Regions from separate parts of the Pseudocitrobacter sp. 2023LY-00077 genome, predicted to be linked through region 3. Evidence: predicted binding sites of a transcription regulator. Region 3 holds the regulator's gene; each other region holds the start of a gene.
The links. The regulator Fur, encoded in region 3, represses iron uptake genes when iron is present. The targets are predictions, from matches to a motif close to ATAATAATGAGAACNACTATCAA.

Region 1: the regulator Fur is predicted to act here: its motif matches at 1,899-1,921, upstream of exbB (tol-pal system-associated acyl-CoA thioesterase).
Region 2: the regulator Fur is predicted to act here: its motif matches at 1,835-1,857, upstream of ulaG (L-ascorbate 6-phosphate lactonase).

The regions. Positions count from the first base shown of each region.
Region 1 covers NZ_JBSPEI010000005.1:263,450-266,731, reverse strand. Annotated here, with positions in the region: gene ACWWFX_RS09235 (methyl-accepting chemotaxis protein) at 1-337, opposite strand, end outside; gene exbD (TonB system transport protein ExbD) at 671-1,096, opposite strand; gene exbB (tol-pal system-associated acyl-CoA thioesterase) at 1,103-1,837, opposite strand; gene metC (cystathionine beta-lyase) at 2,088-3,275, shown strand.
Region 2 covers NZ_JBSPEI010000015.1:65,076-68,357, forward strand. Annotated here, with positions in the region: gene ulaR (HTH-type transcriptional regulator UlaR) at 1-429, opposite strand, end outside; gene ulaG (L-ascorbate 6-phosphate lactonase) at 576-1,640, opposite strand; gene ulaA (PTS ascorbate transporter subunit IIC) at 2,003-3,282, shown strand, end outside.
Region 3 covers NZ_JBSPEI010000007.1:154,303-157,584, reverse strand. Annotated here, with positions in the region: gene ybfF (esterase) at 1-254, shown strand, start outside; gene ybfE (LexA regulated protein) at 384-677, shown strand; gene fldA (flavodoxin FldA) at 828-1,358, shown strand; gene fur (ferric iron uptake transcriptional regulator) at 1,641-2,093, shown strand; gene chiQ (ChiQ/YbfN family lipoprotein) at 2,207-2,539, opposite strand; gene chiP (chitoporin ChiP) at 2,591-3,282, opposite strand, start outside.

The DNA.
Region 1 (3,282 bases), on a different contig from region 3:
CGGATAAAAGCACAAAAACAGAGAAGTGATATTCCGTTTCGCCCTCGCCAAGCTGAATAAGCAGTGCGGAAAAGGCCATCAGGATAAACGCAAAAACCAACCGTGACATTAAGCGCCCGCGAAAAAATGCGGTGACAAGCGTAGCCAGAATCGCTAATGGCGTTGCGAAAAATAGCGCCACCAGCGCATTCCCGGCTATCCAGCCCACAACCAGCGAGATAGCCCAAAGCAGCCACACCAGCGCCAACATCTGTCCGTCAGCCCGTTGGCGAATTGCCGAGACAGAGATGCTTTCGCGCAGCGATCCGCGAGCATTTGTTTTGTTTGAGTTATCCATATTGTTCCGCACTGTGCAGGTAATGTTATTAGTATTTTTAGCGCCATAAATAAGCGTAGAGAGTTTATTAATCATTACCAGCGGAGGGAAAGAATATATTCTTTACACGCGTTTTTATTACTACTTAATAAAGAATTAAATTTAATTTAAAGCAGAGATAAATAATTGTGTTGTGGGGACGTATTTATTAGGAGAGAAGACTTAGGGGAAATGTGCGGTGTTTACCCCCTCACCCAACCCTCTCCCTCAAGGGAGAGGGAACCGACAGAGCCAGGGTTTAAGTGAGTGCGGTTTTCACCCTCTCCCTGAGGGAGAGGGCCGGGGTGAGGGGCTTTACTTCGCCCCCGCGTGTTCTTCCCCTACCAGACCAATCTTCAGATAACCGGCCTGATGCAGAGTGTCCATCACCTTCATCATCGTTTCATAGTCGACGGTTTTATCGGCGCGGAAGAAGATAGTGGTATCTTTCTTCCCTTCCGTCAGCGTGTTCAACGCGTTTACCATGTTCTCATCGGTAATGGGGTCATTACCCAGGAACATCGACTTATCTGCTTTCACCGACAGGTAGACCGGTTTTTCCGGGCGCGGCTGCGGTTGGCTGGAAGACGCCGGCAGATTGACCTTCACATCCACCGTCGCCAGTGGCGCGGCAACCATGAAGATGATCAGCAGAACCAACATAACGTCGATAAACGGCGTCACGTTGATTTCATGCATTTCGCCGTTATCGTCCAGATTTTCATTAAGACGCATTGCCATGGGGCATCAACCTACTCGTAATTTCTGTGCGGAACGTACCGGCTGGGTCACGCCGCTGGCGTGGAGATCCAGATCACGGCTTTGCAGCAGCAGAACCTGCGCAGCAACATCGCTGAGGTTTGCTTTATAGCTGCCAATCAGACGGGCGAAGACGTTATAGATAACCACCGCCGGAATCGCGGCAAACAGACCAATTGCGGTCGCCAGCAGCGCTTCTGCGATCCCCGGCGCAACAACGGCCAGGTTGGTGGTTTGCGTCTGCGCAATACCGATGAAGCTGTTCATGATACCCCAAACGGTACCGAACAGACCGACAAACGGAGAAATGGCGCCGATAGTCGCGAGATAGCCGGTCCCGCGACTCATATTACGACTCACGAAGGCAACACGACGTTCCAGGCGGAAGCCAGTACGCTCTTTAATCCCTTCATTGTCTTCTGAACCCGCAGAAAGCTCGCGCTCGTCCTGCGCTTCATGAATCAGTTGCGTGCTTAGGCTTTTCCCGTGGAAGGCGGCGGCGATTTCGTGCGCCTGATCGATAGAGCGGGCTTCCGCTAACAGCTGCTGCTCGCGTTTGAGGCGACGCTTCTGGGAGAACAACTCTGCGCTCTTACTAAAGAAGATGGCCCAGGTGACTACGGATGCCAGAATCAGGCCAATCATAACCACTTTAACAACGATGTCGGCATGATGATACATACCCCAAACGGAGAGATCCGTCTGCATCAAATTATTACCCACTCTGTATCTCCAGGACATAAATCACAAAATCTGAGCACAATAATATCAAAACGACGTCGAATTGATAGTAGTTCTCATTAGTATTTACATAGTGACTCAAATCATACTTATTTTCCTTGCGCTTACGCAGTAAAAAAGTCACCACCGCGATTTTTGAGAAATTTTCTGCTTTATGTCGCGCGAGCGGGTACATCCTGCAACAATCGTGATAGTTTAGACGTCCAGACGTATAAAAATAGGCAGGAGAGACATGGCAGATAAGCACCTGGATACCGCGCTGGTCAACGCCGGGCGGAGTAAAAAGTACACGCAGGGTTCGGTAAACAGCGTCATTCAGCGCGCCTCTTCGCTGGTGTTCGACACCGTTGAGGCGAAGAAGCATGCCACCCGCAATCGCGCGAAAGGCGAACTCTTCTACGGGCGTCGCGGTACGCTCACCCACTTCTCTTTGCAGGAAGCGATGTGTGAGCTGGAAGGCGGCGCGGGTTGCGCCCTCTTCCCTTGCGGCGCAGCGGCGGTCGCCAATACGATTCTGGCCTTTGTTGAACAGGGCGATCATGTGTTGATGACCAATACCGCCTATGAGCCGAGCCAGGATTTCTGCACCAAAATACTCGGAAAACTCGGCGTCACCACCGGCTGGTTCGACCCGCTGATCGGCAGCGACATCGTGCGCCTGATTCAGCCCAATACCAAAGTGGTGTTCCTGGAATCCCCGGGCTCAATCACCATGGAAGTTCACGATGTTCCGGCGATTGTTGCCGCCGTGCGCAGCGTTGCGCCAGATGCAATCATTATGATCGACAACACCTGGGCGGCAGGCGTGCTGTTTAAAGCGCTCGATTTCGGCATTGATATCTCGATTCAGGCCGGCACGAAGTACCTGATTGGCCACTCTGATGCGATGGTCGGTACCGCGGTATCCAACGAACGCTGCTGGGCACAACTGCGCGAAAATGCGTATCTGATGGGCCAGATGCTGGATGCGGACACCGCCTACATGACCAGTCGAGGCCTGCGCACACTTGGCGTTCGCCTGCGTCAGCATCATGAAAGCAGTCTGAAAATTGCCGAATGGCTGGCACAACATCCGCAGGTTGCTCGCGTGAATCATCCAGCGCTGCCGGGCAGTAAAGGTCACGAATACTGGAAACGAGATTTTACAGGCAGCAGCGGCTTGTTCTCCTTCGTGCTGAAAAAGCGTTTAACCGATGCTGAGCTTGCGACTTACCTCGACAACTTCTCCCTGTTCAGTATGGCCTACTCGTGGGGCGGTTTTGAGTCGTTGATTCTGCCTAACCAGCCAGAACAGCTGGCGGAGATTCGCCCCGGCGGCGAAGTGGACTTTACCGGCACCCTTATTCGCTTACATATTGGTTTAGAAAACATTGACGATCTTATCGCTGATTTAGCAGCAGGCTTCGCGCGTATTGTGTAAAATAGCC
Region 2 (3,282 bases), on a different contig from region 3:
CCCGCCCATGATGATCACGCTGTCATGTTCCTGCTCAATCAGATAGTTCGCCAGTGGTAAATAGTTGGTGATGATTTGCACCGGTTTACCGCAGATTTCCTGCCCCAGCAGAAAAGCGGTTGACCCGCAGTTAATGACCACGCTTTCACCGGGCATCACCAGCTGGGATGCGGCTCTGGCGATACGAACTTTCTCGTCGTGATTCAGCGCCTGATGAATATTCATCGGTGACCAGCGCGGGCGCGGTTGATTGATAGCTTCGGCACCGTTGCGCACTTTTTTCAGTTTGCCGCTTTCATCGAGCTTGTTGATGTCCCGGCGAGCGGTGGCCGGTGAAATCCCCAGTCGGGTCATCACCTGTTCTACGGTGACAAAGCCTGTCTGCGCCAGCAGTTCGAGTAATATTTGATGCCTTTGCGCTTCCGTCATGAGCTAATCCGATAAAAAATGATGAGCAAAGATGATATTTGAAATGTCACGAAAATACTATGTCAGGAGAGTGCCGGATAGGATCTATCCGGCAAAGGAGAGCGTTGCGAGCCGGATACGTGAAGGGTATCCGGCAGAACAAATGCTTACAGGAACGATTTGAACGGCAGATCGGGTTCAATCGTGAAGCAGTCGTCGAAACCGCGCGGATAATGGTACTCAAAATTGTCTTTATCCAGCGGCCAGGTGAATTTGCCGCCAACCTGCCAGATAAACGGCTTAAAGCCATACTTCAGACGATCTTTTTTCATCTCCCACAGTACGCGGATTTCCTGCGGATCGGCCTGGAAGTTTGACCAGATGTCGTGATGGAACGGAATCACCACTTTCGCATTTAACGCTTCGCCCATACGCAGCATATCGGCGCTGGTCATTTTATCGGTGATACCGCGCGGGTTTTCACCATACGATCCTAACGCCACGTCGATCTGATGCTCGTTACCATGTTTTGCATAGTAGTTAGAGTAGTGGGAGTCGCCGCTGTGATACAGCGTGCCGCCAGGCGTTTTGAACAGGTAGTTCACCGCACGATCGTCCATACCGTCTGGCAGTACGCCAGCCGCTTTTTGATCCGCTGGCAGAGTGATCAGTGCAGTACGGTCAAATGCATCAAGCGCATGAATTTCAATGTCTTTCACTTTCACCACGTCGCCCGGCTTAACCACGATGCAACGCTCTTTCGGCACGCCCCAGCCAATCCATAAATCCACGCAGGTTTTCGGCCCGATAAACGGCACATCATCAGCGCAGTTTTGCATTACGGCTGCGGCGACGTTCACATCAATATGATCGTTATGATCGTGAGTAGCCAGCACGGCGTCGATCTGGCGGATGGCAAATGGATCAAGGACGAACGGGGTGGTGCGCAGGTTTGGCTGCAATTTTTTCACACCCGCCATGCGCTGCATCTGGTGGCCCTGCTTCATTAGCGGGTTGCCGTGGCTCTGCTTGCCAGTACCGCACCAGAAATCGACGCAGATATTGGTGTTACCCTCAGATTTCAACCAGATACCGGTGCAGCCCAGCCACCACATCGCAAATGTTCCCGGTGCCACTTTCTCCTGCTCAATCTCTTCGTTCAGCCAGCAGCCCCATTCCGGGAAGGTGCTCAGGATCCAGGATTCACGCGTGATAGTTTCTACTTTACTCATGATTTATCCCTCTTAAAGATTTCAAAATACGTCACATGGTGATTTGTTGTGATTGATAATGACGCTGTTTTTTCAAGATTGCAATGGGCATTGATCACAAGACAGGTAGGAGGCTATGTCTCTGTATGTATTTTATAACGGCTTGAATCAATGTGTTTTGTTTGTATTTTATTGATTTTAAATGGATAAATTAATTGATAATCAGAATCATTTATATCCATATAAGGATGGTGGTTATTATTGCGGCGCAAGTCACATTTAATCAAATTAAATCTTGTTGTGATTATTTTTGATTATTAGAGTGAGCATTCAAAACAGACAGACGCATGCTGACCGCTGCGCCTTCAATCCCGGAGAGCGTTATGGATATCCTCTACAACATCTTTACCGTTTTTTTTAATCAGGTAATGACCAATGCCCCGCTGTTACTGGGTATCGTGACCTGCCTGGGCTACATCCTGCTGCGTAAAAGCGTCAGCGTGATTATCAAAGGCACCATCAAAACGATTATCGGTTTTATGCTGCTGCAGGCCGGGTCCGGCATCCTGACCAGCACCTTCAAACCGGTGGTGGCGAAAATGTCGGAAGTTTATGGCATCAACGGTGCGATTTCAGATACTTACGCTTCGATGATGGCCACTATCGAGCGCATGGGCGATGCCTATAGCTGGGTGGGTTACGCGGTGTTGTTAGCGCTGGCACTGAACATCTGTTACGTGCTGCTGCGTCGCATTACCGGCATTCGCACCATCATGTTGACCGGCCACATCATGTTCCAGCAGGCCGGGCTGATTGCCGTCACGCTGTTCATCTTTGGCTACTCCATGTGGACCACCATTATCTGCACCGCGATTCTGGTTTCGCTCTACTGGGGCATCACCTCCAACATGATGTACAAGCCGACTCAGGAAGTGACGGACGGCTGCGGTTTCTCCATCGGTCACCAGCAACAGTTTGCATCATGGATTGCTTATAAAGTCGCGCCGTTCCTCGGCAAAAAAGAGGAGAGCGTTGAAGACCTCAAACTGCCAGGCTGGCTGAATATTTTCCACGACAACATCGTCTCCACGGCGATTGTCATGACCATCTTCTTTGGTGCCATTCTGCTCTCCTTCGGTATCGATACCGTGCAGGCGATGGCGGGCAAAGTGCACTGGACGGTCTACATCCTGCAAACCGGTTTCTCCTTTGCGGTGGCGATTTTCATCATCACTCAGGGCGTGCGCATGTTTGTGGCGGAACTCTCTGAAGCGTTTAACGGCATTTCCCAACGCCTGATCCCCGGTGCGGTGCTGGCGATTGACTGCGCGGCTATCTATAGCTTCGCGCCGAACGCCGTGGTCTGGGGCTTTATGTGGGGCACTATCGGTCAGCTGATTGCGGTTGGCATTCTGGTCGCCTGCGGCTCTTCCATTCTGATTATTCCGGGCTTTATCCCGATGTTCTTCTCTAACGCCACTATCGGCGTGTTCGCTAACCACTTCGGCGGCTGGCGTGCGGCGATCAAGATTTGTCTGGTGATGGGGATGATTGAAATCTTCGGCTGCGTCTGGGCGGTGAAACTCACCGGTATGAGCGCCTGGATGGGGATGGCGGACTGGTCGATTCTGGCACCGCCGATGATGCAGGGTTTCTTCTCCAT
Region 3 (3,282 bases):
GGCGCTTTAACGTACCGGTGCTGTGGGATCAGTACCCGCACATCGTCGGCTGGGAGACGATTCCGGCGTGGGATCATCCGGCACTGTTTATCCCCGGCGGAAATTCGCCTTATGTTACCGAAACTTACCGTAACGACCTGCTCTCGCAATTCCCACAGGCGCGTGCGCACGTCATTGCAGGCGCTGGCCACTGGGTGCATGCGGAAAAACCGGACGCGGTGCTGCGCGCCATCCGCCGATATTTAGCAGACTGATTAAAAACTCAACGACCGCGCGCCATTATGGCCGTGGTCGTTGGCGTGTCGGTTGCACTGATGTATGATTGCGCGCTGTCTGCACCGGGCGTTTCCCGGTAGCTTGTTTCCCCGAAGTCACTCTGAATCATGGCAAAAGAACAAACGGACCGAACGACAATTGATTTGTTCGCAAATGAGCGTCGGCCGGGAAGACCCAAAACCAATCCGCTTTCGCGTGACGAACAGCTGCGCATCAATAAGCGTAATCAATTAAAACGCGATAAAGTTCGCGGTTTGAAGCGCGTCGAGCTGAAACTCAATAACGATGCGGTAGATGCCCTGAACGAACTGGCAACCGCGCGCGATATGAGTCGCAGTGAGCTTATCGAAGAGATTCTGATGAGCCAGTTAGCCCTGCTTCGCGCGCAGGAAAAGCTCTGAAAATTTCATAAAATCCCGCTTTCATGTAGCAGAGTGTGCAGTCCGGTACGATTGCTGATTCCGCACCCTTCTCTGTTCTGCTATGATTGCCCTTATCTGTGGGCAATACGCCACCACCATATCATTAAGTTTCAAGAGGTTATTTAACTCATGGCAATCGTTGGCATTTTCTTTGGTAGCGACACCGGCAATACCGAAAATATTGCAAAAATGATTCAGAAACAGCTTGGTAAAGACGTTGCCGACGTGCATGACATTGCCAAGAGCAGCAAAGAAGACCTGGCTGCATTCGACATTCTGCTGCTGGGTATCCCTACCTGGTACTACGGTGAAGCCCAGTGCGACTGGGACGATTTCTTCCCGACGCTGGAAGAAGTTGATTTCAATGGCAAACTGGTTGCACTGTTCGGCTGCGGCGACCAGGAAGACTATGCGGAATACTTCTGTGATGCGCTGGGCACTATCCGCGACATCATCGAACCGCGCGGTGCGACCATCGTCGGCCACTGGCCAACAGCGGGTTACCACTTCGAAGCCTCTAAAGGCCTGGCCGATGACGACCACTTCGTAGGTCTGGCTATTGATGAAGATCGTCAGCCGGAACTGACCGCTGAACGTGTAGAAAAATGGGTAAAACAGATTTCTGAAGAGCTGCATCTGGAAGAGATCAAAAACGCCTGATTCTTGATGCGGCGTGACTTTTCAAATCACGCCGCATTAATAGGTAGAAGCAATCAAAATAATAGCTACAATTTTTTAACTTTTGAGCGTAAATCTGTACAATATCTTCTGAATTTAGCGAGTTTGCTGGTCAAGCCTCGTTTTCGAAATCTTTATTCGCCCAGGTCTTGCTGTTTTCATTTAGAAGGCGTCATTCTATAATGAGACGCATTACACTCGGTGCACTCTCTGTGATACTTCCGCGTTTGGAAGTCAATCGTTTAGCAACAGGACAGATTCCGCATGACTGACAACAATACCGCATTAAAGAAGGCTGGCCTGAAAGTCACACTTCCCCGGTTAAAGATCCTGGAAGTGCTTCAGGAACCAGACAATCACCATGTCAGCGCGGAAGACTTATACAAACGCCTGATCGACATGGGTGAAGAGATTGGTCTGGCGACCGTCTACCGCGTTCTGAACCAGTTTGATGACGCGGGCATTGTCACGCGCCATAATTTTGAAGGTGGCAAGTCCGTTTTCGAACTGACTCAACAACACCATCACGATCACCTGATCTGCCTCGACTGCGGCAAGGTTATCGAATTCAGCGATGATTCCATCGAAGCTCGTCAGCGTGAAATTGCCGCGAAACACGGTATCCGCCTAACCAACCACAGCCTGTACCTGTATGGTCACTGTGCTGAGGGCGACTGCCGCGAAGATGAACACGCGCACGATGGCGTAGAGAAGTAATTTCTTCGAGATTCTGAAAAGCCAACCTTCGGGTTGGCTTTTTTATTGCCTCTGTAAAGACAAAAAAAGCCGGAGACGCTTTAGGTCCCCGGCTCTGTGCAGGCCTTATTGTCTTACTTTGTCGTGTTATTACTGCGAATTTCCTGCCAGATTAACCCGCAATCTTTCTTCACGGCCTGATCGTTACCGGTTTTTCTCGCCAGAATGCACGCCTGATAATCGCTTACCCGCACGGTCTCCTGATTGGCAAACTGCTGGTGCGCCTTCTCCTGCTTCAGCACGTTCAGCACCTGCTGGCAGGCTTCGATTTTTTCCGGCGAGCCTTCTGCGGTGTTGATACAGGCGCTATAGGCATCTTTTAAACGCGTATCTTCTTTTGGTGCTTCAGACTGAGCGCAGCCCGCCAGCGCCGCGACCAGCGCAGCAATCATCACTATTTTTTTCATGTTATTAGCCTTATACGACACGGCGGGCTCTGCGGCCCGCCTGAATACTTATCAGAAGATGGTGAACGGTGCGATAACCATAAATTTCACGTCACGTTCATCCTGGAAGATGTTGCCGTAACCACCGCTCCAGCTCGGGATATCCGAGTGGTTGTCGTACTGGGTGAAGTGCAGTTTTAACAGAGTACCTTTCGCGCGCCCTTCCTGTACGGTGTATGCCACATCGAAGCTGTAAGAAGACTCTTCGATAGTTTTGTTTTTGTCGTAGTACGCGTCCGGGTTGATCTGCCAGGTAGACGGTTTGGCATCCCAGGCGTAGACGTATGATGCACCTACAGCCCAGCCCGGCAGGTTCCAGTTCTTCAGGTCATACATCGCACCGAAGAACACCGCTTTTTCGCCGTTGGCGTTGAAGTCAGAACGGTTATCCCACCACACATCGAGGCGACCGTTTGAGGAGGCGTAGGTTGGCGTCATACGCTGCAGGAAGTAGCCCTGCTGGCCTTCAGCCTTAACCCAGGTCCCTTCCAGACGCAGGTCAACCTGCCCCACTTTGTAACCGAAGGTCAGCGCCTGCAACCACGCGGTGCCGTCATAAATATCGTTTACGGTGCGGTCATCCACTTTATCGCGGGTACCGTAGAACTGATAGCTGGTAGACAGCGGGCTACCGGCGATATCAAATTTGTAGCTGGCTTTGGCAAAGTACTGATCGACATAGCCTTCCGCCTGACCAAATGCCG